DNA from 2 places in the Alteromonas naphthalenivorans genome. Region 2 is predicted to be linked to the other one. Evidence: predicted binding sites of a transcription regulator. Region 2 holds the regulator's gene; the other holds the start of a gene.
What was found. Region 2 encodes sigma-54, which starts transcription at its own class of promoters, with help from an activator protein. Its sites were predicted from a motif close to GTTGGCACGNNNNTNGNNT; they were not measured.
Positions count from the first base shown of each region.

Region 1: a site for sigma-54 is predicted at 1,828-1,846, ahead of AMBT_RS13335 (flagellar assembly protein T N-terminal domain-containing protein). Genes of this name have one in related genera too.

Region 1 is NC_015554.1:3,037,190-3,042,180, forward strand. It holds gene flgA (flagellar basal body P-ring formation chaperone FlgA) at 1-292, shown strand, start outside; gene flgM (flagellar biosynthesis anti-sigma factor FlgM) at 396-728, shown strand; gene flgN (flagellar export chaperone FlgN) at 739-1,167, shown strand; gene AMBT_RS13330 (LPP20 family lipoprotein) at 1,264-1,716, opposite strand; gene AMBT_RS13335 (flagellar assembly protein T N-terminal domain-containing protein) at 1,994-3,223, shown strand; gene AMBT_RS22955 (hypothetical protein) at 3,438-3,701, shown strand; gene AMBT_RS22960 (hypothetical protein) at 3,676-3,960, shown strand; gene AMBT_RS13345 (bifunctional diguanylate cyclase/phosphodiesterase) at 3,968-4,991, shown strand, end outside.
Region 2 is NC_015554.1:3,295,630-3,300,620, forward strand. It holds gene lptC (LPS export ABC transporter periplasmic protein LptC) at 1-80, shown strand, start outside; gene lptA (lipopolysaccharide transport periplasmic protein LptA) at 49-612, shown strand; gene lptB (LPS export ABC transporter ATP-binding protein) at 615-1,340, shown strand; gene AMBT_RS14390 (RNA polymerase factor sigma-54) at 1,416-2,900, shown strand; gene hpf (ribosome hibernation promoting factor) at 2,930-3,217, shown strand; gene ptsN (PTS IIA-like nitrogen regulatory protein PtsN) at 3,226-3,669, shown strand; gene rapZ (RNase adapter RapZ) at 3,708-4,553, shown strand; gene AMBT_RS14410 (HPr family phosphocarrier protein) at 4,553-4,825, shown strand; gene mgtE (magnesium transporter) at 4,984-4,991, shown strand, end outside.

The sequences.
Region 1 (4,991 bases), 260 kb from region 2:
TATAAAGCGTCTTCGATACAGTGCATTTACTGATGTAGATGCATTGATTGGCGCTCGAATGAAACGCCGAATTGTTGATGGCCAAGCTGTGCAATCCAATATGCTATGCTTTGTGTGCAAGGGCGATAGAATTACCATTCGTGCATCATTGGGTGGGATGGCGGTTAAAACATCTGGAATAGCACAACAAGATGGTGTTATTGGCGATACCATAAAGGTGCTCAATGCCAGTAGCCAAAAGCCCGTGATAGCGGAAGTCGCCAGCGCTCAAGAAGTCGTGGTACACTTGTAGTTCAGCGTGCTAAAAAACTACGTTTTCGTCGTATAAAAGCCTAAAGAAAAGAAGGCTCGTGCCGATAACTTATACAGAGGCGAAAAGGTAGTGGAGAAATATTATGGCAATTAACAATGTAAACAGTGGGTTACCCAAAACACCCGTTGATAATACAAAAATTTCGCAACAGAATCAGACGCAGCAGTCGCAACAGCAACAAGCGACGTCGAACAATGCATCTGTTGCTCAAGCACCACGACAAGATTCAGTATCTTTGACTCAGTCTGCACAGCAGTTGAATCAAGTTCAGAAGAAAGGATCTGAAGCGCCTGTGAATCAGGAAAAAGTTGATCGTCTTAAAAAGGCGATATCAAGTGGTGAATATAAAGTTAACCCTGAAGTGTTAGCGAATAAAATCGCTAAGCTTGAGGGTGAGATTTTTGGCCAAAAGTAATTAGGTTTTTATGACTAGTCATCTTTATTCAGCGTTATCACAACAGGTCTCTAACTTAGAGAGCCTGTGCTTGATGCTGGAAAAAGAATTACATTTGATTAGTTCACGAGATGCAGAAACCTTAATGAGCCTGTTATCAGATAAGTCTGAATTGCTAGAGTCTATTCAGTCTACCGACCAAAAAGTCGAGGCGTTATACCGCCAAACTACAGAAGAAACGATTAGTGCAGATGAACAAGGGTTGATGGATAAAGCGAAAAGTCTGTTAGAAGACTGTAAGTATAAAACCCAAATTAATCAGAAAGCCGTAGAGCAAGGACAGCTTCGCCTCACACACTTACGGAATCTGATGTTAGAAGTTCGCGCTAAAGAATCGTTAACCTACGATAAGAAAGGCAAGCCAAATGCGGGCCGCTTAGGTTCAGGTATTAGCGCTTAAGTAATGCACTCATCACCGAAAGCCCAATTAAAAACAAAAAAGCGCGTTTAAAACGCGCTTTTTTTATGAGTGCTATTTAGTCATACATCGAAATACTTAATAGTATTTGATGTCTTTTATTCTTTGTGGCTTCGCTGTCGTCAAATAAATGTCGTACACGTGATGCATATCTAGCTCAAGTTCGGTGGCATAGGTGTCTTCACCCACGGGGTAACTTTTTATTACCCTAGCCCCTCTAATAACGCCCTCTACAGAAGCCCGCAAGGTTTCATTATCCACCACAAGGCTAGACAGTGATTGATTACCTTCAATACGCTGTCCGTACACCTGCTCTGCAAGTTCTCTGTAAGCCTCTAGTTTTGATGCTTTAATTGCCATCAAGGTTTTCACGGTTTCGCTTTCACCCCGTTGCGACATAATTGGGGCATATCCAACGGCACTTAGCACAGGGTAACTGTCTGGCTCAACCGTCTCCCACTCCACATGTTTGTCTACAAATAGACTACATCCTGATAAACCTGTTAGTGCAGCAAATAAAGCCATCGTCATCCATGCTCGGCTACGAATCAATTTTTCAAAAAACACCATTAGAGAAACCTCATTCTCAATTTTTCTATTAGTGGATAAGCAATCTTTACGCCTAAATTTTAAATTTGAAACATTGGCATCTATTTCGCTTATATTCCGCATATGTGGGTTGGAGCAAAAATTGAAACATAAATTGAAATAAAGCTGACAACGAAGCTAATACAAAGAGAATACTGGCTTAAATTAACTGATGTAGTGCCCGCTCCCGCTTCTCGCACTACAACAAAAGGACAAGACTGTGCTTGGCATACAAACATTCGCTAAATTACTTTTAGTTAGCATATCTTCTGTAAAAAGAAGATATTTAGCTAGATACGCCAATGCCGCCTTTTTTATGGCGCTATTTTGCCTTGCAATAGGGTCAACAGGGCAAAGCTATGCCGCTTGGTATGAGGCCAAAGGCCAAGCAGTTATCGTGAATGGCAATAAAGAAAAAGCCCGTAGAGACGCCACAGAAGAAGCTTTAAAACAGGCATTATTATTCGCAGGTGCCTCGATAAACAGTGTTCAGCAACTCACGAATGGGTTACTTGAACGTGAAGACATTACCATTAGTAGTTCAGGTGAAGTGGATCATCTCGAGCTCACAGATGAAATATGGCATAGCGACTATGTTACCGTAAGCGTCAGGGCGGATATCTTTCCTGCGGCTAAACAATGTACCGCAGTTGAGTATGATAAAAATATTGCCACCAGTTACTTCATGGTAGAAAACCGCAATCATTTAGTTGAAGGAAAAATCCCTAACTTTTCCGAGGCAGTCACAAGAAAGCTGGCTACCGAAATGTCGGCACAGGCCCAGAATTTAAATTTAGCTTACATTGCTCCACACACCACACGATGGGGAGTGAATGGGCTTGAAGAAAATGTGCGTGCATTGTCGCGACAGTCAAATGCACAGTTTGTTTTAATTGGCAGCATTAGTGACGTGAGTGTTGAAAGACAACGTCCTTCTTCTTTTGCATTCTGGAAAGAAGAAAAAGCCACCCGTTACTTTTCGCTAAGTATTAAAGTTTTTGACGGTATAAATAGCGGCCTGCTACTGCAGCAAGATTACGTTACTGAAGCAGCGTGGCCTTTTGACCGGTTTACCGATGTAGACGAATTTTCGTCGACCTTTTGGCGGACAGAATACGGCAAGGCAATTAAAAAGCAGATGCAGCAGTTAACCGCTGATATTAATGAGACTATTGCTTGTCAGCCCATGACTGGCAGAGTGCTTAATGTTGCGGGTTCACATATTTCAGTATCATTGGGCCGTGATAATGGCATCAAGAACGGTGATGAACTTTTTGTGTATCAAACCAGCGAAATTATCGACCGGCACGGTAAGGCCTATTTGCAGTACCATATTTACCCTGGAGCATTTGTTGTTGAAAATGCTTATGGCAATACGGCAAGATTGATTCACAAAGACAGTGGCATTGTTGCGAATATTCAAGAGAGTGATTTCGTTATCAAACGATAACCATGATGATTCTCTTTTGAATAGCACTTGGCTTCACATTTCGCCCATGCTATACCTATACTCAGGTATGGATATCTATATATAAATGCAGGAGCACCGCCTATAAGGTGCTTATAATTTCGTATAATAAATAATTAAAAAATAAATCATGACCCTTTCGATATTAGCGTCAAACTGCTTCGTAGTTTTAGCTCTTATATTGACAGGACAGCAATTGAAGGATCATCTGTCTATAGAGTTCCCCGTATTAGAAATGGAAGTGAAAACGCGATTTGGGGATAATAAAGCTCTAGATGTCAAAGAGTTAGAAGAAAAACTAAGTCAGCTAAACAATCTTTCAGTATCCGCTCAGTTAGAGGGTGTTAACCGCTTCTTTGACGAGCATATCCAATATGCCACCGACGACATTGTTTTCAAACAAAAAGACTACTGGGCTACCCCTGCCGAGCTTTTTGGCCATTCCCGTGGAGATTGGTAGAAGCCGCGTAACGCAAGCTCATATGGTATTGGGGTATTACGAAACTCCGTCTTCAGACCCTTTGGTCTTAGACAGTCTTGTTTCTGAGATATTGCCTGGTTCGAAACGAACCGATCTCGTGCCTGTATTTAGCTTTAATGACGCTGGCATTTGGTCGCCGGGCAAAACAAAGCAGGTCTCCACTTCTACCAGTAGACTATCTCGGTGGCGCAACGTTATTGAGCGCATGAAACGTGAGGGAATAAAAAGACAATCTTGAGGAGTCTATGTCAATAACAAGAGAGTTGTGGCTTGCCATTATAGCCGTTGTCCTTGTCGCCATCATGGGGAGCGTATCCATTCACGGTGCAACTACAAAGGGCTATGTAGAAGAGCAGCTTTATTCCAAGAACCTCGATAACGCTAATATGTTGGCACTTACACTAAGCGGTTTGGAAAAAGACGCTGATACGTTAGATTTATTTATCATGTCCCAGTTCGATGTTGGACACTATGCATCTATTACACTCCAGAAACCCGATGGCGAAATCATCTCTAGCCATACTCATACCACACAGTTAGATGAACAAACACCGGCCTGGTTTGCTTCATTATTTAGTCCTAACGTGAAACCAGGCGTAGCTCAAGTGACAGAAGGATGGGGGCAGTACGGTGTGGTCTATGTTCAAACTGATACCAGCTTTGCTGTTGCCTCTATGTGGAAAGCCACACTGCGGTTAATACTTGGGTTATCTCTTGTGGGTACGGTGGCTGGCCTTATTGGCGCGTGGTTTTTACGCCTTATTATGCGCCCTCTCGATCAAGTGGTTGAGCAGGCTGAGTCCTTTGGACAAATGCAGTTTATTCAAGTAAATGAACCACGAACCCTAGAACTAAAACGCGTGGTGAAAGCCATGAATTTTCTAGCACGTAATTCACAACGAATTATGGATGAGGAAAATACACGGCTTGATCTATTGCGACATAAAACTCAATTTGACGTTGAATCCGAATTAGCAAACCGCGACTATTTTATCTCTATACTCAAAGGCCAACTGGCATTTAGAGATACCGAAGGTGTGAATTGTATATTTCTTCTTAGAGTAGTAGGAGGCCGAGAAGCATTTCTTCGCTCGGGACCGGAAAATCGAAGAATGCGGCTTTTGCAGTTTGCCGCTAGTGTGAATGATTGCCTAGCCCAACACCATCATCACTACACCGACAGTAGGGTAGCTCGAATGCAGAAGAACGAGATTGCCATACTATTAACGGAAACCCATGACATTGTAACAATTGCCGAGGCAATTCATG
Region 2 (4,991 bases):
ATGGGTTTAACGCTAATTTGCGTACCCAGGAATACGAGTTAATAGACCATGTACAAACCATTTATTCGCCTAGCCACTAAAGCATTAGCGACTAGCCTCGCTGTTAGCCTATTTGCTACTGCGGCTATAGCGGCTGAAAGCGACTTTAATAAACCGATTAAAGTTGACTCGAAATCGCAATTTGTTGACGGTAAAAACAAAACCTCATTGTTTAAAGATGATGTACGGATTACTCAAGGTTCTTTGGTGATAAATGCCGATGAAGTTGAAGTGATTGCCAGCGAAGGTGATGGACGAGAGATATTCGTGGCTCGCGGCAAACCAGCCAGCTATTCGCAAAAACTTGAAGACGGTGCTCCTGTCACAGCGAAGGCCAACGAAATTCGCTATGAAGTAGTAAATCGAACTATTTCTTTACAAGGAAATGCTGAGCTACAGCAAGACACCAGTAAAGTACAAGGTGATAAGATTACCTTCGACATGGTCACTGAACAATTACTTGCAACAGGCGGCGAAGACGGCGAAGGTGGCAGAGTCACTACCGTATTTACCCCTGAGGCAATACGTAAAGCGTCATCGAATAACGAAGACGATAAGGCGGACGACAACTAATCATGGCAACGTTGAGCGCACAGAGCCTTGCAAAGGCTTATAAAGCACGTCAAGTGGTTCGCGATGTAAGCTTATCAGTATCGACGGGGCAAATCGTTGGACTACTCGGCCCTAATGGTGCCGGTAAAACGACTACCTTCTACATGATTGTTGGCTTAGTTCCCCTAGATAAGGGCAAAATCAGTATTGATGACAGCGAATTAACTCACGAGCCCATGCACGAACGTGCTCGCCGCGGTATTGGGTATTTGCCGCAAGAAGCCTCTATTTTTAGAAAATTGACGGTGTTTGAGAACATCATGGCTATCTTGCAAACCCGTAAAGGGTTAAGTTCATCAGAACAAGAACAAGAAGCCGATGCGCTACTTGATGAATTTAATATCAACCATATACGTAATAGTACGGGTATGAGTTTATCCGGTGGTGAACGCCGCCGAGTAGAAATCGCACGAGCATTAGCAGCCGATCCGCAATTTATTTTGCTTGATGAGCCATTTGCTGGTGTTGATCCTATATCGGTTAATGATATAAAGAAGATCATTCAACATCTTCGTGACAGAGGAATTGGAATCCTCATCACCGATCACAACGTAAGAGAAACACTGGATGTGTGTGAGAAAGCGTATATTGTGAGCCAAGGCGAACTCATCGCGCAAGGGACGGCAGAACAAGTTTTAAGTAATCAGAAAGTAAGGGATGTATACCTAGGAGAACAATTCAGGCTATAGTTACTGTAACCGAATTGTCATTTTCAGTTTTAAGCACGGGTATATTCACAACAAGAGTTTAAAAATAAGACGTAGATGAAACCATCTTTACAGCTAAAGTTCAGTCAACAACTTACCATGACACCGCAGTTGCAGCAGGCAATCAAGCTGCTGCAGTTGTCTACGCTCGACCTGCAGCAAGAGATTCAGGAAGCACTTGACTCAAACCCTCTTTTAGAAGTTGAAGAAGGCGGTGATGACCACCCGGTTGAGAAAAACAACATGGATGGAGACGACCCTTCTGTGGAAGCGGCTCCCACTGCATCTAGCGATTCGTTGGAAGCTGGTGACGCGCTTGAAAAGAACGACCTTCCCGACGAGTTGCCAATCGACAGCACATGGGATGAGTATTACTCGGCCTCTTCTGCCCCCGCTCCTGGCCCATCTAATAATGATGACGACCAACTGTTTCAGGGTGAAACCACCGACAATATTCAAGACCATTTGCTTTGGCAGATGCGTTTAACCCCGTTTTCAGATACAGACCGCGCCATTGCTACCGCCATTATCGACTCCATCGATGAATCTGGTTACCTTAACGTACCCATTGAACAGATTTTAGAATCGGTAAACTCTGACGATGTTGAAGAGTTGGTAGAAATGGACGAAGTTGAATGTGTACTAAAACGTATTCAAATGTTCGACCCTATTGGTTCAGGTTCACGTACACCGCAAGAATGTTTGCTCGTGCAGCTTCGCCAGTTCTCGGACGATACGCCATGGCTGACCGAAGCCAGACAGCTTATTAATGAGTACTCAGACCTGCTGAGCAGCAAAGATTACCGTACGTTAATGCGCAAGAGCCGTTTGAAAGAAGATCAACTTCGCGAAGCCATGCGCTTATTGCAAACGTTGAATCCTCGTCCTGGCAGTGCATTAATTACTAAAGAACCCGAATACGTTATTCCTGATGTTTCGGTAAACAAAAAGAATGGCCGTTGGGTAGTAGAACTTAATCCCGACAGCTTGCCAAAATTAAGCGTAAATCAACAATACGCTGCCATGAGCCGACGCTCTAAAAACAGCAGCGATTCGCAATTTATTCGCTCGCATATGCAAGAAGCCAAGTGGTTTATAAAAAGCCTTGAGTCAAGAAACGACACCTTGATGAAAGTAGCAAACTGTATTGTGCAGCAACAAATGGGCTTTTTCGAGCACGGCCCAGAAATGATGAAACCAATGGTGCTAAATGATGTCGCAGAAATGGTAGATATGCATGAATCCACCATTTCACGAGTCACCACGCAAAAGTATATGCATACCCCTCGTGGCATTTTCGAGTTGAAATATTTCTTCTCTAGCCATGTAGCAACGGAATCTGGTGGTGAGTGTTCATCTACCGCTATTCGCGCACTAATTAAAAAGCTTGTGGCAGCGGAAACGCCCAGCAAGCCATTAAGCGATAGCAAGATTGCTCAATTGTTGGCCGAACAAGGCATTAAAGTAGCCCGGCGAACAATAGCAAAATACCGGGAATCGTTATCGATTCCGCCGTCAAACCAACGCAAAAGCCTTATTTAAAGGCCTTGATAATTTAAGGAAGACGAAATATGCAAATCAACCTTACCGGTCATCATGTCGAAATTACTGATTCTTTGCGTAGCTATGTCGATACTAAGTTCAGCAAACTAGAGCGTCACTTTGATCACATATCTAATGTGCATGTCATCCTGAACGTCGAAAAACTCAATCAAAAAGCCGAAGCCACCATGCACCTTAGCGGCGCAGAAGTGTTTGCTTCATCTCATAATACAGACATGTATGCGGCGATAGACAGCATGATCGACAAACTCGACAGGCAAGTTATCAAGCATAAGGAAAAGCTGAAAAAGCACTAAATATTAGTATGGAAATTCAAGCCATAGTAAGTTTGGACCGCACCGAGTGTGCGGTTCAATGTAACAGTAAAAAACGTATTCTAGAGATTATTAGCGACATTGCTGCTAAAAATAATCCCGACATCGATCAGGCTAGTGTATTAAATAGTCTACTAACCCGTGAACGAATGGGGAGTACGGGTATTGGCAATGGTATTGCTCTGCCCCACGGTCGATTACCGGGCTTAGAACACGTTATCGCCATTATTGTAACCAGCAACCCTGCCATCGATTTTGATGCGCTTGACGATCAGCCCGTAGATATATTCTTTGCCCTATTAGTGCCAGAAGAGAAAACAGAAGGTCACTTACAAACACTCGCTACCGTGGCGGGTAAGCTAAGTGATAAAGAAACGGTGAAAGCCATTAGGCGGGCCTCCACCAGTGATGACATCATTACGGCTTTAAGCTAAAAAAGCACTGCACCATATTTTAAAAGGGAGAAATGCAGGTGAAACTGATTATTATCAGTGGTCGATCCGGTTCAGGAAAATCAGTTGCGCTACGTGCCCTTGAAGATTTAGGTTACTATTGCGTAGATAATATTCCGGTTAACCTTCTCCCTACTCTGACCCATACCGTGGTTGATGAATATGACCAAGTTGCGGTAAGTATCGATGTAAGAAACCTACCCAAAAATCCAGCGGACTTGGTAGAGATCTTAGATTACCTACCCTCATCGTGGTCTATGACCATTGTGTACATCGACGCGAGTGACGATGTACTGGTGAAGCGTTTCAGCGAAACCCGCCGATTACATCCGCTAGCTAAGCTCAACAAATCTTTATCTGAATCGATAAAAGCCGAATCAGACTTGCTTGCGCCTATTGTTGAGCGCGCCGATTTGTACATTGATACGGATAAACTCACTATTCATCAACTCGCAGAGCTTATCCGCGAACGAATTCTAGGCAAGAAAAGCTCTCGCCTAGTATTGGTGTTTGAATCGTTTGGCTTTAAGCACGGTATCCCCAAAGACGCCGACTATGTATTTGACGCCCGCTTTCTCCCCAACCCGCATTGGGAACCCGATTTAAAACACTTAACTGGTTTAGATGCCCCCGTAGAAGTATTTTTAGGTTCCCAGCCTGTTGTAACCAAATTTATTTGGCAAATTCAGAACCTAATCACTACATGGCTGCCACACTTAGAACGCAATAACCGTAGTTATGTCACCATTGCGATTGGTTGTACCGGCGGTCAGCACCGCTCAGTATTTATTGCTCAATCGTTAGCGAAAACCTTTGGCGAAATGCATCCCGATGTACAAATTCGCCACCGCGAGTTAAATCAGTAATGACAATCGAAAAAACACTTACCATAGTCAATAAATTGGGCTTACACGCCCGCGCTGCCACACAGTTGGTTCAATTAGCCAATCAATTTGACGCAAAAATCGTGTTGGTGAAAGGCGATAAGAAAGCCGATGCTAACAGTGTGCTGGGCTTAATGATGCTGGAAAGCCACCAAGGTGAACAGGTAAACGTTGTGGTTGAAGGTAATGATGCCGAAGCGGCATTAAACGCCATTGAAACGTTAATTGAAGGCCGTTTCAACGAAGACGAATAATGCAGCTTCCAATACGACTGAGAAATTCTGCTAAAAGCCGTCTATAATTTCACCATACGGCTCGTAATTGTCTGTACCTACTGCGCTTTTGTCATGACAGCGTCATGGCAAGTGCGATATCCTACCATTATTGAAATTCCATTTTTTAGGCGAAAGCAGTGGCAGA